4 regions of the Actinacidiphila glaucinigra genome follow, and region 3 is predicted to be linked to each of the others. Evidence: riboswitches for the same ligand, from Rfam matches in the RefSeq annotation. Region 3 holds a riboswitch; each other region holds the start of a gene.

Region 1 (5,007 bases), 3.8 Mb from region 3:
CCGCCGGACAGCACGAAGGCCCGCCCCTGTGCGGGGCGGGCCTCGACGCGTACGTTTGAGCGGCCGTACGCGAAAGTGCTCCGTGGCCGATGCGCGGCGCGTCAGCCGGCTGCGAGACGGACCATGTCCGCCTGCGGCCCCTTCTGGCCCTGCGAGATCTCGAACTCGACCCGCTGACCTTCCTCGAGGGTGCGGTAGCCGTCCATCTGGATCGCGCTGTAGTGCACGAAGACGTCCGCACCACCGTCGACCGCGATGAAGCCGTAGCCCTTCTCCGCGTTGAACCACTTGACGGTGCCCTGAGCCATTCCTAACTCCCCTATTGCTGGCCCTTCGCAGACCCGCACCTCGCGGACCCGGGTCAGACCTCACCCCCTACAGCCAAGGGGGCGTGCGCCGGAACGCGTCGACCGCGGCTGAATGTATCTGCCCGGACGCTGTCTGCAACAGGTCAATCGGACGAGAATTCCGGGCACGAAGAATCGGAAGAAGAGCCTGATCGGCGAATAATCCGGGGCAACTCGGACCGGACATAAGCGGCCAACACGACAATCGCTGCGTGAATTTGGCGATAAATCGCCGACAAGGCCGCCCCGGAGAAGGGGGTTGCGCAGAGCGTTGCAGGGAGTTGCGAGCCGCTCAGGGCAACTGTACAGGCCTTCAACTACCCCTCGAACACACAGGGGTGCCGGGAAGTCCCCGGCACCCCTGTCGCCTCCGCGGTCCGTGCGGCTCAGCAGCCGCCGGCCACCGCCGGGATGATCGAGACGGACGCGCCCTCGCCCACCGTGGTCTGCAGGCCCTCGGAGAAGCGGACGTCGTCGTCGTTCACGTAGACGTTCACGAAGCGGCGCAGCTTGCCCGTGTCGTCCAGGACCCGCGCGGAGATGCCCGGGTGGTTCTGCTCCAGCGAGTCGATGACGTCGGCCAGGGTGCCGCCCTCGGCCGGGACCTCGGCCCGGCCGCCGGTGTAGGTGCGGAGGATGGTCGGGATGCGGACGGTAGCGCTCATGATGCGGGGTTCACCTTCAGTCTGGGTCAGCCGGTGCGATGGGTCAGCCGGCCAGGCCGGCGGCGCGGAACGCGTCGAGGCTCGGGCGGATGGTGGCCGTGGGGCGTGAGGTCGGGGCGACGGCGTCCAGCGTCTTGAGCCCGTCGCCGGTGTTGAGCACGACGGTCTCGCCGGCCGGGTCGAGCTGCCCGGACTCGATGAGCTTGCGCAGCACGCCGACCGTCACACCGCCGGCCGTCTCGGCGAAGATGCCCTCGGTCCGGGCGAGCAGCTTGATCGCGTCCACCACCTGCTCGTCGGTGACGTCCTCTACGGCGCCGCCCGTGCGCCGGGCGATGTCCAGCACGTACGGGCCGTCGGCCGGGTTGCCGATGGCGAGCGACTTGGCGATCGTGTTCGGCTTCTGCGGGCGCACCACGTCGTGGCCGGCCTTGAAGGCGGTGGAGACCGGGGAGCAGCCCTCGGCCTGGGCGCCGTAGATCCGGTAGGGCTTCTCCTCCACCAGGCCGAGCTCGATCAGCTCCCGCAGACCCTTGTCGATCTTCGTCAGCTGCGAGCCCGAGGCGATCGGGATGACGATGTTGTCCGGCAGGCGCCAGCCCAGCTGCTCGCAGATCTCGTACGCGAGCGTCTTGGAGCCCTCGCCGTAGTAGGGGCGCAGGTTGACGTTGACGAAGCCCCAGCCCTCGCCGATCGGGTCGCCGATCAGCTCGCTGCAGAAGCGGTTGACGTCGTCGTAGGTGCCCTCGATGCCGACCAGCTCGCCGCCGTAGACCGCGGCCATGACGACCTTGCCCTCCTCCAGGTCGTGCGGGATGAACACGCAGGAGCGGAAGCCGGCCCGGGCGGCCGCGGCGCCCACGGCGCCGGCCAGGTTGCCGGTGGAGGAGCAGGACAGCGTGGTGAGGCCGAAGGTGCGGGCGGCCTCCAGGGCGATGGCGACGACCCGGTCCTTGAAGGAGTGGGTCGGGTTGCCGGAGTCGTCCTTGATGTGCAGGCCGCCGGTGACGCCCAGTTCGCGGGCGAGGTTGTCGGCCTTGACCAGCTTGGTGAAGCCCGGGTTGAGGTTGGGCTTGGAGGCCACGTCCGCGGGGACGGGCAGCAGCGGCGCGTAGCGCCAGATGTTGTTCGGCCCGGACTCGATCCGCTTGCGGAGGGTCTCGGGGTCGCCGCTCGGAAGGTCGTACGCCACTTCGAGCGGCCCGAAACAGGCCTCGCAGGCGAAAAGGGGCTCCAGCGGGAAGCGCTCGCCGCACTCGCGGCAGGAGAGCGCGGACGCGGGGCCGAAGGCGGAATCGGTGGACGCGGATGCAACGGTCTGCGCAGCCATGTCAGGCGAGGCCCTTTCTCCTCATCTTCCTCACGGCGCATCTCGCCGTGAGACGGAATTGGCACCTTCCCCACCTGGACCTCGCGGTCGGCGGGAGGGTTGCCGGGGCTTCAACGGGCCGTTCCCTCTGCCCCTCTGGATGAGCGGTATGGCGCCGGGCGTACTGCCCGGGCATTTGTCGGACGGGGCGCGATCACCGTGGACATACGATGGTCGTGCCTCGTGTTCAAGACTGTAACCGACGACCTCGAACCTGGTCATGGGCCGTCCGTCCTGCGAGACGGGCAGAAACGGAGCAACCCGGTGCTCGACGAGGTGGCCGGCTGGCTGCAACGGCGGTCCTGGACCGCCGACCGCAGGCCGCTGCCGCAACTGCTCGCCGCCAAGCGCGCCGCGGGCGCGCGCGGCACGGTCAGCGTCGTGCTGCCCGCCCTCGACGAGGAGGCCACGGTCGGGGAGATCGTCGGGACGATCCGCCGCGAGCTGATGAGCGAGGCGGTGCCGCTGGTCGACGAACTCGTCGTGCTGGACTCCGGGTCGACCGACCGGACCGCCGAGGTCGCGGCGGCCGCGGGCGCGGTCGTCGTCCACCGGGACGAGGTGCTCCCGCGGCTGCCCGCGCTGCCCGGCAAGGGCGAGGTGCTGTGGCGCTCGCTGCTCGTGACCCGCGGGGAGATCGTCTGCTTCGTCGACTCCGACCTGCGGGAGTTCGACGCGCGGTTCGTGTCGGGGATCGTCGGGCCGCTGCTCACGGACCCGGACCTGCGGCTGGTCAAGGCGATGTACGACCGGCCGCTGGAGACCGGCGGCACGGTCGTCCCGGCCGGCGGCGGCCGGGTGACGGAGCTGGTCGCGCGGCCGCTGCTCAACCTGCACTGGCCGCAGCTGGCGGGGTTCGTCCAGCCTCTCGGCGGGGAGTACGCGGCGCGGCGCTCGCTGCTGGAGCGGCTGCCGTTCCCCGTGGGGTACGGGGTGGAGCTCGGGCTGCTGGTGGACGCGCTCAACACGGTCGGGCTCGACGCCCTGGCCCAGGTCGACGTCGGCGTCCGGCACCACCGGCACCAGGACGGCCAGGCCCTGGGCCGCATGGCGGCGGCGATCTACCGGACGGCGCAGATCCGCCTGGCGCGGGGCCATCTCGTGCGGCCCTTCCTCACGCAGTTCGACCGCGCCCCGGGCGGCGGTTTCGAGCCGCACGTCCACGAGGTCGCGACGGAGGAGCGCCCCCCGATGCGCACGATCCCCGAGTACGCACGCCGCCGCGCGGTGGCGTGACCCCGGGGCGGTATCTGCGCCGGACCGCGACGGGGCGCGGCCGGAAACCCCCGGCTGGGCTAGCTCGTACGTTTGCGATCAGGGATGCGTGGCTAGGCTGGCCGCATGGTCGCATCGCATGCCGCGCGCGTTCTGGTCGCGTCCAACCGCGGCCCCGTGTCGTACAGCCTCCGCGAGGACGGCACGCTCGCCCCCCGCCGCGGCGGGGGCGGACTCGTGTCGGGCCTGAGCGCCATCGGGCCGGACGCGGACGCCGTCTGGGTCTGCGCGGCCCTGGGCGACGGGGACCGGGCCGCCGTACTGCGCGGTGCCGGGGGCGCGGGCCGGCTGCCCACCGCCGACACCGGCGGCCAGCACGTACGGATGCTGGACATCCCGGCGGACACCTTCGCGTCGGCCTACAACGGCATCGCCAACTCGGTCCTGTGGTTCGTCCACCACATGCTGTTCCAGACCCCGCTGGAGCCCGTCTTCGACGAGGACTTCCGCGAGCAGTGGGCGGCGTACGTGGCGTACAACGCCGCCTTCGCCGACGCGCTCGCCGACGAGGCGGCCCAGGGCGCGGCCGTGCTGGTGCAGGACTACCACCTGGTGCTGGTGCCGCAACTGCTCCGCTCGCGCCGCCCCGACCTGCGCATCGGCCACTTCTCGCACACCCCGTGGGCCCCGCCGGACTACTTCCGCCTGCTGCCGGACGACGTCGCCGCGGAGGTGCTGAGCGGCATCCTCGGCGCCGACCGGGCCTGTTTCCTGACCCGCCGCTGGGCGGACGCCTTCGCCGCGTGCTGCGCGGACGTGCTGGGCGCCTCCGTCATCCGCGACGCGGGCAGCCTGACGGTCACCCACCGGGGCCGCACCACGCGGATCGGGGTGCACGGCCTCGGCGCGGACGCCGACTTCCTGCGGGAGCGGGCGCACCGGCCGGACGTGGACGAGCGCCTGGCGGCGCTGCAGGAGGCCGTGGGCGGCCCGGACCGCAAGGTCATCGTGCGCGTGGACCGCACCGAGCTGTCGAAGAACATCGTGCGCGGCCTGCTCGCGTACGCGCAGCTGCTGCGCGACCACCCCGAATGGCAGGGGCGCGTGGTGCACATCGCCTTCGCCTACCCCTCCCGGCACGACCTGGCCGTCTACCGGGAGTACACGGACGAGGTCTCCGACCTCGCCGAGGAAATCAACGAGGAGTTCGCGACGCCTGGCTGGCAGCCGGTGGTCCTGCACGTCAAGGACGACTTCGCGCGCTCCCTGGCCGCCTACCGCCTGGCGGACGTCGCGCTGGTCAACCCGATCCGCGACGGCATGAACCTGGTGGCCAAGGAGATCCCGGTCGTCTCGGACGACGGCGTGGCGCTGGTGCTCTCCCGCGAGGCGGGGGCGTACGAGGAGCTGG
Region 2 (5,007 bases), on a different replicon from region 3:
CACGCAGTAGGCCGACACCTTCCCGTCGGAGCCGACGTCGATCACAGCCAGCGGCCCGTTGACGAAGTCCCCGGCACTTCTGCGTGTTGCACTGGAAGAGGCTTGCGCCGCCTTCTGCGCACCGGGGCGTCGCGATGTGGAGGGTGCCGGAACACGAGGTGCGGGCGTAGCCGCTACTTCTGTCGGTCGCTCTAGGCGTGGAGCGGGGGGAACCTGTTCGGGCGCCGTCGGGGTGGTGAACGTTTCCGGGACTGGCGCCGCCACCGGTTCCGCGGTCTCGGCTGGGGCCGGGAACCGTGCGGCCAGGCCCTCCAGCAGTCGCGCGTAGGCGTCCCGCTTCGGCGGCCGCGGTTCTCTGCGGCCTGCCTCCCAGTCTCCTACCGACTGCGTGCGGGTCGCCAGCGCCTGCGCAATCTGCTGCTGCGTCAGCCCAGCTTCCTCGCGGAGCCGCCGACGCTCTGCAGGGGCAGGCAGATCTCCCCTGTCGACCTGCTGCAGGAGCGAATCGACCGCATTGAACAACTCGTTTTCCGTGGACACTTCCTCCACCTCCTGCACCAATCCTATCCCAATAGCACATCGGATCGAGTCCCGAATCAGATATCTGATCGGGTATCGAAACGCACATTGGTGATCATTGATCGCCTTGAACTGCCACGATGCGGAGCCCATTCGTGTCCCTTCGCGACGAAGGCTGAGCGTTCTCACCCAAGGTCGGACCGAAGAGGTCCTTCGCGCGAAGCTGAGCGCGCGATGACCGGTCCTAGCGCAGGACTCAGTGGTCTCCGGTGCGGTCAGCTCACCCCGCGCAGGGCACCGAAATCCCGTACCGGCTGGTCAACGCCCGCACTACGATGCGCGGATGAACGAGTTCGCGCCGTCCGGCCGACGCACCCTGTACCAGCCCGAGCCGCTGCGCCGCGCGCTGCTGGACACCTCCGTACTGACCACGGACATCATCGCGGCCACCCGGCGGCCGGCCCCGTCGTCGTTCGTCGCCGGAGCGCGGGCCGGAACGGTGCGGTGCCTGATCCCGATCCACGTGTGGGAGGAAGTGCCGCGGGTGCTGGCCGACCGGCACCACGAGGGCGGCCGGTTCGACCTGGGGCGGGCACTGGAGCTATGGCAGTCGCGGTACGCGCCCGTCCTATACGTCGTGGACAGCGCTGGCTTGCCGATGACCCCGCAGGCTCAGGTTCTTGCCGAACGTGATGCTTCCGATGTGCCGATGCTGCTGCTGGCCGGGGTGATCGCCCCGGCGGTCACCCTCGGGACCGACGCCGACCTGGTCGATAGCGGGCTCGTGGTCGGCGACTGGGCGGACCTACGCGCCGCCCTGGGGGACGTCGGGGTGACGGAGGGCCGGATGGCTGACCTGGAGCGGCAGGCCGAAGCCCTGCTGGTCCTCACCAGCAGCCTGGTTCGCGCGGCGGTGGAGTTCAGAAAAGATCCTATGCGGCTGGCGGTCGCGGCGGCGGTGGGCGCGGCAGCGGCCGGGGCACTGTACTGCTGGCGGCGGCGGAAGCGCCCGGGAGTCCCCTCGCAGCGGCAACGGGCGGCGCGCGTGGTGCTGGAGCAGGTCTCGACGCAGGTGGACGCACTCACCGAGCGGCACGCCCGCGGTGAGGACCGGTGGCGGCAGGCGGAGTTGGGAACGCCCGGGGACACGCTGCTGCACCGGGTTGCCCGGACGCTGGTCAGCTCCCGGCAGCCCCTGACCCGAAAGATGATCGTGGACCGCCTGGGCGAAGCCATCCCCGGTGTCGGGCACACCGAGCGGATGGCGGCCGTACTGGACGTGCTGACCGCCCACGCAATGTTCGTGGATGTCACGGGCCGGGGGCACTGGCAGGTCGGCCGCCTCGGCGGCCGGTAGCTGGACAGCGCCGTAGTCCAGGGCGCCCACGTGCACTCACTTACCCCTCGATGTGAATTGCTGAACCTTCGGTGGGACGCAGCACCCCAACCAGGCAGCGTCGGATGGTCAGCCGTACTCGCTGCACCTCACTTGACACGGAAGTGCCGCACGTAGGGGTCACGTTCGAGGGCAGGCCACTACGGGAATCACTGCCTTGGACCCTTCCCGCTGAACCCTCGTGCAGCCGCCGCCAGAAGGCCCGTCGACCACTTTGCCAGCGCTTGAATCAACGCCAGCGTGTTCTTCTGCCTTTCGTCGGCCATCCATGGCCACGTCAGCCAGGCGGGCAGCAAGCCCACAGCGACGACCAGGAGCGGTGCCATGCCTACGAGAGCGCACAGCACGAGGCACAGGGGGACGATCGTGCGAGAAGAGATCCACGAGAAGATGTCTTGAAGCATCGCGAAGGCACCATCCGTCGCCATAAAGCGGCACCTCGCGACGGGTTCGCCGCGAGTCGGAATTGGCACCTTCCCCACCTGGACCTCACGGTCGGCGGGAGGGTTGCCGGGGCTTCAACGGGCCGTTCCCTCTACCCCTCTGGTGGAACATCGCGAGCACCCTCACTCGCGCATGAGCAAGATACCCACCTGCAGGGGTCTAAACAACCTTCGCTCGACAGGGCTTCGACGGCGCTGCGTCGGCGGGGACGACCGCGCCCAGCCGTACCAGCTGAGATCCCCCGACCGCTGAGCCCTCGGGCTACTCGTCCATGCCGCGGGCCATGTCTCGCAGGCGGTCACCCACCGCGCGGCAGTCCGAGACCGCGCGGTGGTCGCCGCCGTACAGCGGCTGCCACCGGTACCCGCCGTGGTCGAAGTCCTCTTCGCCGTACCAGTCCGAGTAGCGCTCCATCACGTCCTCGAACCGCACCGTGTCCAGCCAGGCCTGCGCCGCGGCGGCCGGGTCGGCGTGACCGGCGTGGCGGTAGTGCTCGGCCAGTTCGTGGCGCAGGCGCCCGCGGTCGTACGGGGCGTTGTAGATCAGGCAGCGCTTCCCAGCGAGGACTGCGGTCAGCATGTCGAGCACCGCCCCGAAGGTGGGCGCCCCCTGGACCATGGCGTCGGTAACGCCGTGAACATCGGTCGCGTCGACGGGGATCGGCTGGCCCGGGTCGACGAGGGTGTCGAGGAGAGCGTCGCCGGCGGTCGTGGTGACGCCGAGGTCGACGATCCGCGCTTCGTCGTCGAGGCCGGTCGTCTCGGTGTCCAGCACGGTCACGTCCGGGTCGGCCAGCGCTGCGCGGGCCCACGCCTCAAGGTCGGCGACCTGCCGGCGGCGTGCCTCCGCGGCACGGGCCCGCAGCTCCTCGTAGGCGCGCTGGCGTTCCGCGCGCTTCAGCTCGTCGGCCTCGCGGCAGGGCGGGCACCAGCGCGGCACCCAGTGGTCCCCAGCGGCGCGCACGGCGGCGATCTCCTCGTCGGTAGCCGTGACCTTGCTGCAGTCCCGGTGTGGGCACGTACGGGCCCATACGGCGCGTCGTTCGGCCTCGAGCTGTCGCGTGATGGCGCGACGAATCCAGCAGGGCTCACAGGCGCCGTGGCGCTCCTCGGCGTGCGCGGCGAGCGACACGCGGCGGCACCACACGCAGGTGCGAGCTTGGAGCTCGCGGCTAGCCTGTTCGTCGGCCTCTCGGCAGGTCCTGCATGCACCGTCGTAGACGATGTGCTTGCCGACGACGCCGCACCGCGGGCAGGTCCGCCGCTGGTCCTTTGCTGCCTGCTGCTTCTCGGAGAGGGGCTTCATCGGCGCCGCCTCGGCCGGGTGGTACAGCGGGAACTGGCCCCAGCCGTGACCACGCCGGTACTTCCGCAGGTAGCCGACAGGCTGCTGGCCCTCGGTGGGCTTGAGCCGGTCCGCCTTGAGCTGCGTCATGGTGCGCAGGCCTTCGGGGACCTCGTCCGCCTTGTAGACGGGCGGCTCGTCCGTAGTGGTCGCGGGCGCAGTCACGGGTACCTCCGGGCGTGGGCGGTCGTACAGCAAGCAGAACGCATGCCACTGACAGCGCGGTGCGGGCGTTAGCCGAGGATCTTCGCGACGATCGGGGCAGCGTCATCCTCACCCTGGAGAGGCAACGCTGAAAGGCTCACTGATAGAGAAAGTCAACGTTCCCATTGGCGAGCCCGATGACCAGTTCCAGGGCAGTCTCGGCTGCTTCCAGCCGCTGTTGAGGCGAACGCACTGCGCAGGCGGAGCGCATTGCCTCGTGAACGCTCCGCGTGCCCCAGTTGTCCTCGTACACCTGGGCCAGGGTCCGGAACGGTGCCGAAGGATGGAAAGGCGCGTCGGCTGGCTCGCTACCTTCCACAAGAACTTCGGGCAGGTCACCGTATGTCTCGGCAGTGATCAGGCACGCCCAGTGAACCAGAATGCCTGTTGTCGCAGGGTCTTCTGCGAGGAGCGCCAGCAGCCCCTGCCGACACGGTTGGCAGTCGTCAAGGACTGCGTCGTAGAGCTGCGCCACCAGGCCAACGATGGCGGCGGTCTGGTTCTCCTCATTCTCATCAGGCGGGACGAACCCCCGCCAGTCGGCCGCGTGATCGTGAACGTGGTCAGTGGTGAGAACAAGCCGGGCCATGAGGCTCTCTCCATTCAGCTCGCGGATCGCACGCCTGCCGACATCCTTGCGGGCGAGGGTTTGCCGATGGACCTCGCGGCCGCGGTAGGTCTCGACGGTTCACGACAATGGCGAGAATATCGGGTGGTAGAGCTTCGGCCTGGGTCGCGGCAGTGCCCGAGAAGGGACGCTGGCCGGCTGCCTTCGGCCGACGCGGCAGACTTACGGCTTGGTAAGGGCCCCGGCAGCGGACGTGGGCGGCACAGACGGCATAGCTCAACGTGAGGCCGGCCCGCGTAGTCAACGGCTTCCGCGGCAGTGAGAGCGTCGCCACTGTCGATCCAGCAGTCCTCCCGGTGCAGCACCTGGCGCGGAGCTTGGTTCACTGCAGTGGGTAGCTGCTGCAGCCGCCAGCCGAGCGCAGGCCCAGACGCCCAAGGCTGATCACCTGTCTCGACTTCGTACAGGTTCTCCCACACGCGGCGGAGCTGCCCAGTGATGTGCGCCTCGAGCACGCTCAGTCGGCGCGGAT
Region 3 (5,007 bases):
GGTTCCGGTAGCCCGGCGTGGTGTGCGCCAGGACGCTGGTCGCCGGCCGGGTGCCGGTGGGGAACACGGTGTCGGCGATCTGCTTCCGGTCGACGGCGTACCGGATCGCCTGCCGTACGTCGGCGTCCTTCAGGACCGGCCGGGAGTTGTTGAGCCCCAGACCGAACACGACGCCCGGGTTCGCCCGGCGCTGCAGCGTCACCTGACCGCCCTTCAGCGTCGCCTCGTCCGCCCTGCCGACGCTGCCGATCGCGTCCACCTGGCCGGACCGCAGACTGCCGGCCCGCACCCCCGCCTCGGGCACCACCTTGAACACCAGCCGGTCCAGGTACGCCTCGCCCTTCTTGCGCCAGCGCGGGGAACCCCATGCGTACCCCGTGCGCTTGGCCAGGGTGATCGACTGGTTCTGCACGTAGCGCTCCAGCACGAAGGGCCCGGAGCCGACCACGCCCTGGCTGCAACGGCGCTGCGGGGTCCTCTTCACGCTCGCCGACGACTCGATGCCCAGCGAGTGCGTCGACGTGGCCTGGAGGAACTGCGCGTTCGGCTTCTTGAACCTCACCCGGACCGTGAGCGTGTCGACCGCGCTCGTGCTCTCGACACCGCTCAGGTATCCCTGGGCGAGGATGGCGAGGGCGCCGAGCTTCGGGACGGCGTCGAAGTTGTCCTTGACCACCTGCGCGGTCAGCGGTGATCCGTCGCTGAAGGTGACGCCCGGTCTGAGGTGGAAGGTGAACGTCGTCGCGTCCGGGCTGACCTCCCAGCTCTCGGCCAGCCACGGCACGATCCTCCCGGTCTCCGGGTCCTGGTCGGTCAGGGAGTCCACGACCTGGCGCAGCGAGTAGATGGTGTCGTTGCTGCCGACCTGCTGCGGATCGACGCACCCCGCGTCGGAACCCACGGCGAAGGTCAGGGTGCCACCGGGCCGGGCCCGGCCGGTACCGGCGCCGGGATCGCCGCCGCTCGGCCCGCAGGCGGTCAGCAGGATGCCGGCGGTCAGAAGGGCGGGCAGAGCCGTCCACCGGGTGGATCGGGAACGCTGATGAGCTGTCACGGAGGGTTCTCCTACTCGTGTCACCGCACACCGGGCCACGCGAGCCGTGGCCGTGCACGGACGTGCCGCCCCGCCGGGCACGACGCCGCGACGGATCAGCGCTGGTCTGAAGGCCTTGGGGAAGGGAGGGGTCCGGTGGCGCGGGACGACGCACCGGACACACCTGCCGGGAGGTACGGAAGGCAGTGGCCGTGGCCGGCGGGGGAGGTCAGCCGGCCGGGCGGATCCGGATCAGCCCGGACACAGGCAGCCGGTGAAACGCTGCAGATCGATGTGGCGGCGGCGGGAGAGGCCGCAGAACAGCGTCGCCGCCGCGAGGGAGGCACTCAGGTCGCTGTTGTGGCGCATGCCGGTCCTCCCCTTCTTCGGGCCCCGCCCACGGGCCACGCGCTTGCGGAATCGCGGGTGATTCCGCCGGGCTTTCACCTGGAGCCTGGAGCCTGGAGCCTGGAACACCCCACCGCGCCGGACGGTTGCCGGTCAGGCGGCCGGTGCGTGACGCTGACGCTCGATGATCCCGTGGCCCGGTCAGCCCGCCGCGCGGTGGGCGGACACGGTACGGCGGGCGAGCGGTTCTCGCAGGCCGAGGTGGGAGCGGAGCGTCGAACCGGTGTACCCGGTGCGGTAGACGCCGCGTTCCTGCAGTTCCGGAACGAGCAGGTCGACGATGTCGTCGAGACCGTCCGGGATCAGGTAGGGCGTGACGTTGAAGCCGTCGATAGCCCCGTGCCGTACGAAGTGGGCGAACTTGTCAGCGAGGCCGGAGGGCGTGCCGACATGGCCGCGCTGGGGGCCGAGCGCGATGACGGTCTCGCGCAGCGACCAGCCGTGTGCCTCCGCCTTGGCACGCCACTCGGCGACCACGACGCGGGGATCGGTCACGCGCCGGGCACCGAAGGAGCCGTCGTTCTCGCCGACCACCGGGTCCTCTTTCGGTAACGGCCCGTCGGCGTCACGCTCCGACAGGTCGATGCCCCACAGCAGCCCGGCGATTCCCAGCGCCGTGGCGCGTGTGACCTGCTGCGACCGTATCCAGTGCTTCTTCTCCCGCGCCTCCTCCTCCGTGGCGCCGATGATGATCTCCGTGCCGGGCAGGATGCGCAGGTCGTCCTCGGGTCGCCCGGCCGCGCGCAGCCGCCGCCGGATGTCCGCGGCGAAGGCCAGCGCGTCGTCGAAGTCGGTGCCGTGCGCCGAGAAGATGACGTCGGCGTTGCGGGCGGCGAAGTCGCGACCCTCACCGGAGTCCCCCGCCTGGAAGACGACGGGGTGCCCCTGGGGGCTGCGCGGCAGGGTCGGAGTGAGGTCGACGTCGAACTGCGCCCCTTGGTGGCGTACGCGGCCCACGGCGCCCGGCACCGCCCAGGCGGGCGCGGACGCGGAGCCCGCGACGGCACCGTCCTCCCAGCCGTCCCACAGGGCGCGGGCCACGGTGAGGAACTCCTCGGCGCGCCGGTAACGGTCGCCGTGGTCGAGGTAGCCGCCGCGGCGGAAGTTCGCGCCGGTCCAGGCGTTGTCCGTGGTCACCACGTTCCACCCGGCGCGGCCTTCGGAGAGCAGGTCGAGCCCGGACAGGCGGCGGGCCAGGTCTGCGGGCTCGTTGAAGGTGGAGTTGGAGGTGCTGACCAGGCCGATACGGCGGGTGACGGCGGCCAGCGCGGCGAGCTGGGTGATCGCGTCCGGCCGTCCGGCCACGTCGAGGTCGTGGATGCGGCCGTCGACCTCGCGAAGCCGGAGCCCCTCGCCGAGGAAGAAGGCGTCGAACAGGCCCCGCTCGGCGGTCCGGGCGACCCGGCGGAACGAAGCGGGATCGATCTGGGAGCCGCTCTCCGGTGCGGACCAGACGGTCCAGTGGTTGACGCCCTGGAAGAACACCCCCAGATGCAACTGCGCGTGGGGCCGGGGGACGTCGAGAGGATCGGTGCGGGTCATCGGGCGTCCTCCTGGGCGGCCGCGGCGGCGAAACGGTTGGCGGGGCGCGCGAGACCCAGAGCCGAGCGCAGCGACGTGCCGGGCAGCGGGCGGGCGACGAGTCGCCGCTCGGCGAGGGCGGGCAGGACGAGCCGGGAGAGCACGGAGAGGTCCTCGTCCAGCACCAGCGGATGCAGACGCACGCCGTCGACGGCACCGCGCAGGTCGTGCAGCAACGCGACCAGTCGCTCAGCGGATCCGACGTGCCGCAGCCGGCCCCGGTCCGTCCACGGCGCGTGCCGCTCCAGGTCCGCGACGCGCTCGGCACCACTGGCCGCCGGGGTGTCGAGCGCGACCTCGACCTCCGCGAAGACGCGAGGTGTGCCCGCGGCAGCGGCGGCCGCCGTGACCGCCCTGACGTCCCGGCCGGCGACCAGGGCGACGTCGAGTTGGGAGGCGGGGACGAGATGTGGCCGGCCCAGGACGACCAGTTGCCCCTGCGGCGGGCGCGGCACGATCGCCGGTCCCCTCACGGCGTACGACTCCCCGGTGAAGTCGACGTAGTGGAGCCGGTCACGGTCCAGGTAGCGGCTGGTGGCCACCGAACGGATGACGGCGTCGTCCTCCCAGGAGTCCCACAGAGCCCGCACCACCTCCACGGCGTCACGGGTCTCCGCCGCCCGCGCGCGGGAGTCGGTGACCGGCGGCCGCCCCCAGGCGCGAGCCGCCCCGGGATGGTCCTCCTCGGTGACGACCCACCCCCCGCGACCGGCGGAGACGTGGTCCAGGGACGCCAGCTGGCTGGACACGTGGAAGGGTTCGGCGTAGGTGACCGGCACGACGGGCGTGATCCCGATCGTGCTCGTGGACGCGGCGATGAAAGCCGCCCGTTCCACCGCGCCGATACGGCCCACCGGATCCGGCGGGGCCCCGGGCGGCAGCACGCCGTCGTCCAGGGTGAGGAGGGTGAACCCGGCGTTCTCCGCCACGGCGGCCACGCCGGCCACGCGGCGCGGGGTCAGGAGCCGGTCGGGGGCGTGGTCCGCGCGGCGCCAGGCCGCGGGGTGGGCGCCCTCGCCGTCGATCTCCACGGCGAGGTGCAAAGGGGGACGGGACATGGGCGGGCGGTCCTTCCGGGAGCACGGGAACCCGCGGCCGTGGGGCCACGTCGGAACGGCCGGCCGCGCCGGCCGGCAGGGCTCAGAGGTGCGCGGAAGGACAGACCGCGGAGGAGGTGCGGCAGTAGTCGACATGCCGCCGGGTGATCAGGCGCGCGTCACCGGCACGTCGCGGTGCCGCGCCGGATGCACGCATCGAGGGCCTCCACCCGTCCGGTCGATGTCGGTTCAACGTACGTCGTCGGGCCCCGGGAGTGTCAAGGCCCCCCGGTACGACGTCACGAACAGGCGCCGAGGGCCGCGGCGTTGCGCACGAACAACTCGTGGAGATCGCGTACGGCCCGCGGGACGGAGCCGGAGTGGCGGCGCTGCACCACCAGCAGCACCTCCGTCGCGTCCCCCGCGAGCGGGCGCGCCGTGATCGCACCGCTGCGCTCGAGGGGGTCGCCGACCACACTGAAGTCCGGCAGCACGGCGGCCCCCAGACCCTCGGCGACCATCAGCTTTCCCATCTCCGCGCCGTCGGTGGAGTACGAGAAGGACGGCGTCCGCCCGCCGAGCAGACGGTGCACGAAACGGTGCATGACGTAGCCGGACCGCATCACGACCAGCGGCTCAGCGAGGAGGCTGTCGGTGTCGACCGCGTCCAGGGCCGCCAGCGGACTGTCGGGACGGACGCACACCACGGGACGGCCGCGCAGAAGCTCGGTGGACTCGATTCCCTGGGGCATGTCGTCGTCCCGCAGGTAGTTGACCAACCCCAGGTCGAAGCCGCCCTCCAGCAACCCGCGGTGGATGTCCGCCTGCTGGGCACCGACCACCTCGACCTGCGTCACCGGGTGCGAGGACCGGAACTCCCGCACGGTCGGGATGAGCAACGGGACGGTGGCGCTGTTGACCGTGCCGAGCCGGACCATGCGGCTGACA
Region 4 (5,007 bases), 7.7 Mb from region 3:
GGAGGCGATGGCCTCGCAGGTCAGGGGGCGGGCAGGCTCACAGGCGAGCTCCAGCAGAGCCCGCGTGGCGTAGTCCGCCTTCGCGGAGATATGCATGGGGCCATCATGCCCCAACCGGTCCGCGCGGCCCGGGGGTTCCGCCACCGCGCTCGTTCATTGCGGCAGCATTGCCGCAGGTAAGCCTAAAAGACACTTCTTGACATCCTTTTCGGGGCCGCCCTAGCGTCCCGGCCATGAGCGAGCCCCTGACGAACCCCGGTGAAGGCTTCCATCCCCATCTCCACGACGCGCCCGGGCAGGCGGCTGCGGCCCTGCGGACCCGGCTGCACCACATCCGCGCGGACGCCCTGGACGGCGAGACGGCGCAGACCGGCGGGATGCGCAGGTTCGCCGCCGTCAGCGGGCGGACCGTGGGGTCCGAGAAGCTCTGGATGGGCCAGACCCACGTCGCCCCGGCGACGGCGTCCTCCGACCACCACCACGGCGAGTCCGAGACCGCGATCTACGTGGTGAGCGGGCACCCCGAGTTCGTGTTCCTGGACGGCTCGGGCGACGCGCCCGAGGAGGTGCGCCTGCGCACCTCGCCCGGCGACTACGTCTTCGTCCCCCCGTTCGTGCCGCACCGCGAGGAGAACCCGGACCCCGCGGAGGAGGCCGTGGTCGTCATCGCCCGCAGCACCCAGGAGGCCGTCGTGGTCAACCTCCCCGGTCTGTACGCCCTTCCGGCCGAGGGCGCCTGAGCGGGCCCGCACACGCACCCCGGAGCCGTCCCCGCCCTCGCCCTGTGCGACGAGGGCGGGGACGGCTCCGTGCGTCAGACGGTGGGCGCGAGCGCGGCCGCCGTCCGCTGCGCACGGAACGCCGGGTGAAGGTCCAGACGGGCGACGTACGCCGTCAGGTGGCCGTAGGAGCAGAGCAGGCCGCTCGCGAGGTGGGAGAGGGCCACCCACACGTCGACGTCGGCGGCGGTCAGGTGCCCACCCAGGACGTACGGCCCGCAGGCCAGCCGGCGGTCCAGCAGGTCGAGGGTGGCGTGCAGGGTCCGCAGGGCCGCGTCACGGTCGGACGGTGTCCCGTCCGCGGCCAGTTCGGCGGCTCTCGTCAGGCCCGCGTCGACCGTGTGCCGGAGGCCCTCGATGTCGGGCAGGAGGGCCGGGGGACACAGCGGAGGTACGGGAGCGCACCCCTCGGCGCCGAGGCGGCCCGCGAGGTCGCCGAGGATGTCCGGGGTGTGGTTGCTGACGACCCGCCCGGTCCACCGGTCGCACAGTGCGGGCACGGTGAGCGGTCCGTCGTAGTGGTGCCACGTGGCCTCGTAGGCCGCGCGCAGCGCGGCGAGCGCGGTGTCGCCGGCGGCCCCCGCCGGGACGGGCGTCGTGGCGACGGAGTCCCGCAGCCCCAGCAGGTCGAGGGTGATGGCGACCCGTTGCGAGAGCGGGCACCCCGGCGACAGGAACAGCTCGAACCGGCGCGGCGCCGGGTAGAAGCCGCCGGCGAGGTCGACACCGATGCGGCTGCGGAAGCGGTCGGGACGGGACGCGCGCGGCAGCGCCGAACAGGAGACGTGGAGTGCGGGGTCGAGCGGGATCGTCTCGGTCATGCCCTCTCCAAGGCGTGGCGGGCCGCCGGTCGCCCCGTGGGGGCACCGGCGGCGGGACGGCTGAAGGTCCTGGGTGGAGGTCAGCCGGCCGCGCCGTACGAGCTGCAGACGCGCAGGAAGTCGATGTGCAGCCGCCGGGTGAGGAGGAGGGTTCGTGCCCTGGGCATGTCCGCCTCCCCGGCTCGGGGCCCGCCGGAGGCGGGACCGCGCTTGCCCCGCCGCACCGGCGGGACCAGGTCGTCACCCGGGGCACCCCACCGCGATGTGAGGGTTGCCGGTCAGCGGGCCGGGGCCGATGACCCACCGCGCCGCGGGGCGGCGTCGTGGGCGCTGACGATCGTGACCTGGCCATCAGTGTCGAGTCGTCAAACCCCGCGCGTCAAGGGACCCGTTCGCGTCTCATCGGACCGCTCACGATGTGAGACGGCGTCGTTGACATTCCCGGTGGGCCGTGCCTAACTTACGCCGCAGATCGGTCATGAGCTCCGGCGCGAGCCCGGCTCGCCGGGGCCGGCGCCCCCGTGTCGCGGTGGGACGCCCCGGATGACGACCGGACCGGACGGTCCGACGACGGCAATGGACGCGAGGCCCCGCGGGGCGGAACGGTGACGGTGACGACGATGCACGCAGTTCCGGGGACGGCCGCACAGCGGCCCCACGGCCGCGTCCCGTCGTGCCCGCGGCTCCCCGTCGCCGCGCTCCACGTCCCCAGCGCCTCCTGTAGCGCGTGTCCCGCGCACTGTCGCGCCCTCTGTCAAGGCTGACGGCTTCCTGAACCCCGGCCCCCGCCGCTGACGCGGCGGCGCGCCCTCCCGCCCAGGCCCGCCCAGGCTTGCTCCGCCCGCCTCCCCGCCTCCCCGCCGCATCGCCACGCCCGCCGGACGCCCGATGCCGGTGGAGCCGCTGCCGCGTGCGCGACCGGGGCGTACCGAACCGCTGGAGTCCCCCATGACCGAACCACCCGGCACCGCCGTGTCCTCCCGCCCGGCGCCGCCCCCGCCCGGAGCACCCGCCGACGCAGCGCCTCCCGCACCAGGACCGCCCACCGCAGAGCGGGTGTTGCCGCTACGGCGGCGAGGTCGCCTGATCGCCACGGCGGTCGTGCTGGTGCTCGTCGCCCAGATCGCCCACGGCCTGGTGACCAACCCCTTCTACCAGTGGGACCGCTTCGCCTACTGGTTCGTCCGGCCGGTGATCCTGGACGGGCTGCTCATCACCCTGGAGGCGGCCGCGTACAGCGCGGTGCTCGGCCTGCTGGGCGGGATCGCGCTCGCACTGGCCAGGCTCTCGGGCAGCCCCGTGCTGCGTGCCGTCAGCTGGACGTACACCTGGCTGTTCCGCTCGGTGCCGCTGATCGTGGTGCTGCTGTTCCTGTACAACTTCAGCGCGCTGTACCGGACGTTGAGCCTGGGTGTGCCCTTCGGGCCGGCTTTCCCTGGTGGCCGTCGGGGTCGGCGGGACGGTGCGCAGCGCGCCGACGTCTCCCCGTTCACCGCGCTGTCCGACCCGGCCGATCCGCGGGCCTGGGCGGACCTGACCGTACTCGCCGGGCCGGGAGCCGCCGTCGCGGTCACCGGCGCGCAGCGGCCGCCCGACGGTTGGGAACTCGTCGAGGGCGGGGTGGGGGTGCAGCTCGTCGACACCTCGCTGCGCGCCGAACACGCGCCTGAGGCGGTGCGGCTGGGCGCCGCCGACGTCCCCGAGATCCTGGAACTCGTCGCCCTCACCAGGCCGGGCCCCTTCCTCTCCCGGACCGTCGAACTCGGCACCTACCTCGGCATCCGGGAGGAGGGACGGCTGGTCGCCATGGCCGGGGAACGACTGCGGACGCCGGGATGGACGGAGATCAGCGCGGTGTGCACCCACCCCGGTCACCGCGGCCGGGGTCTGGCGACCCGGCTGGTACGCGCCGTGGCCGCGGGGATCAGGGACCGTCGGGAGACCCCCTTCCTCCATGCCGCCGCCGTCAACACCGGCGCGATCCGGCTCTACGAGTCGATCGGGTTCACCCTGCGCCGCCGGACGACCTTCCTCTTCCTGCGAACCCCGGGCGGCCCGGGGGAACAGACCGGCTAGGGAAGGCGTTCCGTTGACAGGAGGAGTACGGGCGCCGTGCCGCCCGCCGTATCCGGGGAGAGCGGAGGTGAGGTCCGTGCCGACGCCGTCCCGCGTGTCCGCCGCGGTGCCCGCCCCACCCCGCGACCCCCTGCTCTACTCCCGCGCGCACATCGACCTGCAGCGCGTGGCCGCCTCCCTCTGTCGTTCCTGACCCCCGTCCCCGCCGCCGGCCCTCCCGACGAGCGCCGGTGAGACCCGTGGTCGATCAGGAAGGCCTCTCCCATGTCCTCGGACATCCCTTCGCCGTACCCACTTCCCGATTCCTCGCCGAACGCACCGCTGCACCTCGCCGTGGCCCTCGACGGGGCCGGCTGGCACCCGGCCGCCTGGCGTGAGCAAACGGCCCGGCCCCGTGAACTGCTCACCGCCCGCTACTGGCAGGACGTCGTCACCGAGGCCGAGCGGGGGCTGCTCGACTTCGTGACGATCGAGGACTCCCTCGGTCCGCAGTCCTCCCACCCCACCGAACCCGACGGACGCACCGACCAGGTGCGCGGCCGCCTCGACGCCGTCCTGGTCGCCGCCCGGGTGGCCCCCCTGACCCGGCACATCGGTCTCGTGCCGACGGTGGTCGCCACCCACACCGAGCCGTTCCACATCTCCAAGGCCATCGCCACCCTCGACTACGTGAGCACCGGCCGGGCCGGTCTGCGCGTCCAGGTCTCGGCCCGGCCGAACGAGGCCGCGCACTTCGGCAGGCGCGCCATCCCCCCGTTCGGCATCGGGGACCTGGACACCCCGGTCGTACGGGAGCTGGTCACCGGCCTCTTCGACGAGGCGGCCGACCACGTCGAGGTGGTGCGCCGGCTCTGGGACAGCTGGGAGGACGACGCCGAGGTCCGCGACGTCGCCACCGGCCGCTTCATCGACCGCGACAAGCTCCACTACATCGACTTCGAGGGCCGGTACTTCAGCGTCAAGGGTCCCTCCATCACGCCCCGGCCGCCCCAGGGCCAGCCCGTCGTCAGCGCCCTCGCCCACAGCGGTGTGCCGTTCCGGCTCGTGGCCCGCTCCGCCGACGTCGGCTACGTGACCCCGCACGACGGGGAGCAGGCCCGCGCCATCGTCACCGAGATCCGCGCCGAGCAGCGGGCGGCCGGCCGGGAGCGCGAGCCCCTGCACGTCTTCGGCGACCTCGTGGTCCTCCTCGACGACGACGCCGGCGCGGCCCGGGCCCGCCTGGACCGGCTCGACGACCTCGCCGGCACGCCGTACACCAGCGACGCGAAGGTCTTCGCCGGCACGCCCGCAGGTCTCGCGGACCTGCTGCTGGAGTGGCGGCGGGCCGG

What was found. Region 3 has a riboswitch for S-adenosylmethionine ahead of OIE69_RS39985 (putative leader peptide). Riboswitches for the same ligand answer to the same signal wherever they lie in the genome.
Region 1: it holds a riboswitch for S-adenosylmethionine, as region 3 does, so the genes downstream of both, thrC (threonine synthase) here and OIE69_RS39985 (putative leader peptide) in region 3, are expected to answer to the same signal.
Region 2: it holds a riboswitch for S-adenosylmethionine, as region 3 does, so the genes downstream of both, OIE69_RS43615 (hypothetical protein) here and OIE69_RS39985 (putative leader peptide) in region 3, are expected to answer to the same signal.
Region 4: it holds a riboswitch for S-adenosylmethionine, as region 3 does, so the genes downstream of both, OIE69_RS04605 (glutathione S-transferase C-terminal domain-containing protein) here and OIE69_RS39985 (putative leader peptide) in region 3, are expected to answer to the same signal.

The regions. Positions count from the first base shown of each region.
Region 1 is NZ_CP109144.1:5,030,441-5,035,447, reverse strand. Features, by position in the region: gene OIE69_RS22610 (cold-shock protein) at 102-308, opposite strand; gene OIE69_RS22605 (ubiquitin-like small modifier protein 1) at 734-1,012, opposite strand; gene thrC (threonine synthase) at 1,056-2,342, opposite strand; SAM riboswitch class I at 2,361-2,488, opposite strand; gene OIE69_RS22595 (glucosyl-3-phosphoglycerate synthase) at 2,646-3,617, shown strand; gene OIE69_RS22590 (alpha,alpha-trehalose-phosphate synthase (UDP-forming)) at 3,723-5,007, shown strand, end outside.
Region 2 is NZ_CP109145.1:72,349-77,355, reverse strand. Features, by position in the region: gene tap (telomere-associated protein Tap) at 1-540, opposite strand, end outside; gene OIE69_RS43620 (PIN domain-containing protein) at 863-1,876, shown strand; gene OIE69_RS43615 (hypothetical protein) at 2,065-2,343, opposite strand; SAM riboswitch class I at 2,347-2,468, opposite strand; gene OIE69_RS43610 (3'-5' exonuclease) at 2,621-3,868, opposite strand; gene OIE69_RS43605 (hypothetical protein) at 4,005-4,496, opposite strand; gene OIE69_RS44915 (DUF6233 domain-containing protein) at 4,511-5,007, opposite strand, start outside.
Region 3 is NZ_CP109144.1:8,806,545-8,811,551, forward strand. Features, by position in the region: gene OIE69_RS39980 (ABC transporter substrate-binding protein) at 1-1,054, opposite strand, end outside; gene OIE69_RS39985 (putative leader peptide) at 1,286-1,402, opposite strand; SAM riboswitch class IV at 1,437-1,572, opposite strand; gene OIE69_RS39990 (NtaA/DmoA family FMN-dependent monooxygenase) at 1,583-2,983, opposite strand; gene OIE69_RS39995 (LLM class flavin-dependent oxidoreductase) at 2,980-4,080, opposite strand; gene OIE69_RS40000 (LysR family transcriptional regulator) at 4,359-5,007, opposite strand, start outside.
Region 4 is NZ_CP109144.1:1,066,494-1,071,500, reverse strand. Features, by position in the region: gene OIE69_RS04615 (RrF2 family transcriptional regulator) at 1-96, opposite strand, end outside; gene OIE69_RS04610 (cupin domain-containing protein) at 234-740, shown strand; gene OIE69_RS04605 (glutathione S-transferase C-terminal domain-containing protein) at 815-1,600, opposite strand; SAM riboswitch class IV at 1,802-1,905, opposite strand; gene OIE69_RS04600 (GNAT family N-acetyltransferase) at 2,549-3,676, shown strand; gene OIE69_RS04595 (putative leader peptide) at 3,753-3,869, shown strand; gene OIE69_RS04590 (LLM class flavin-dependent oxidoreductase) at 3,941-5,007, shown strand, end outside.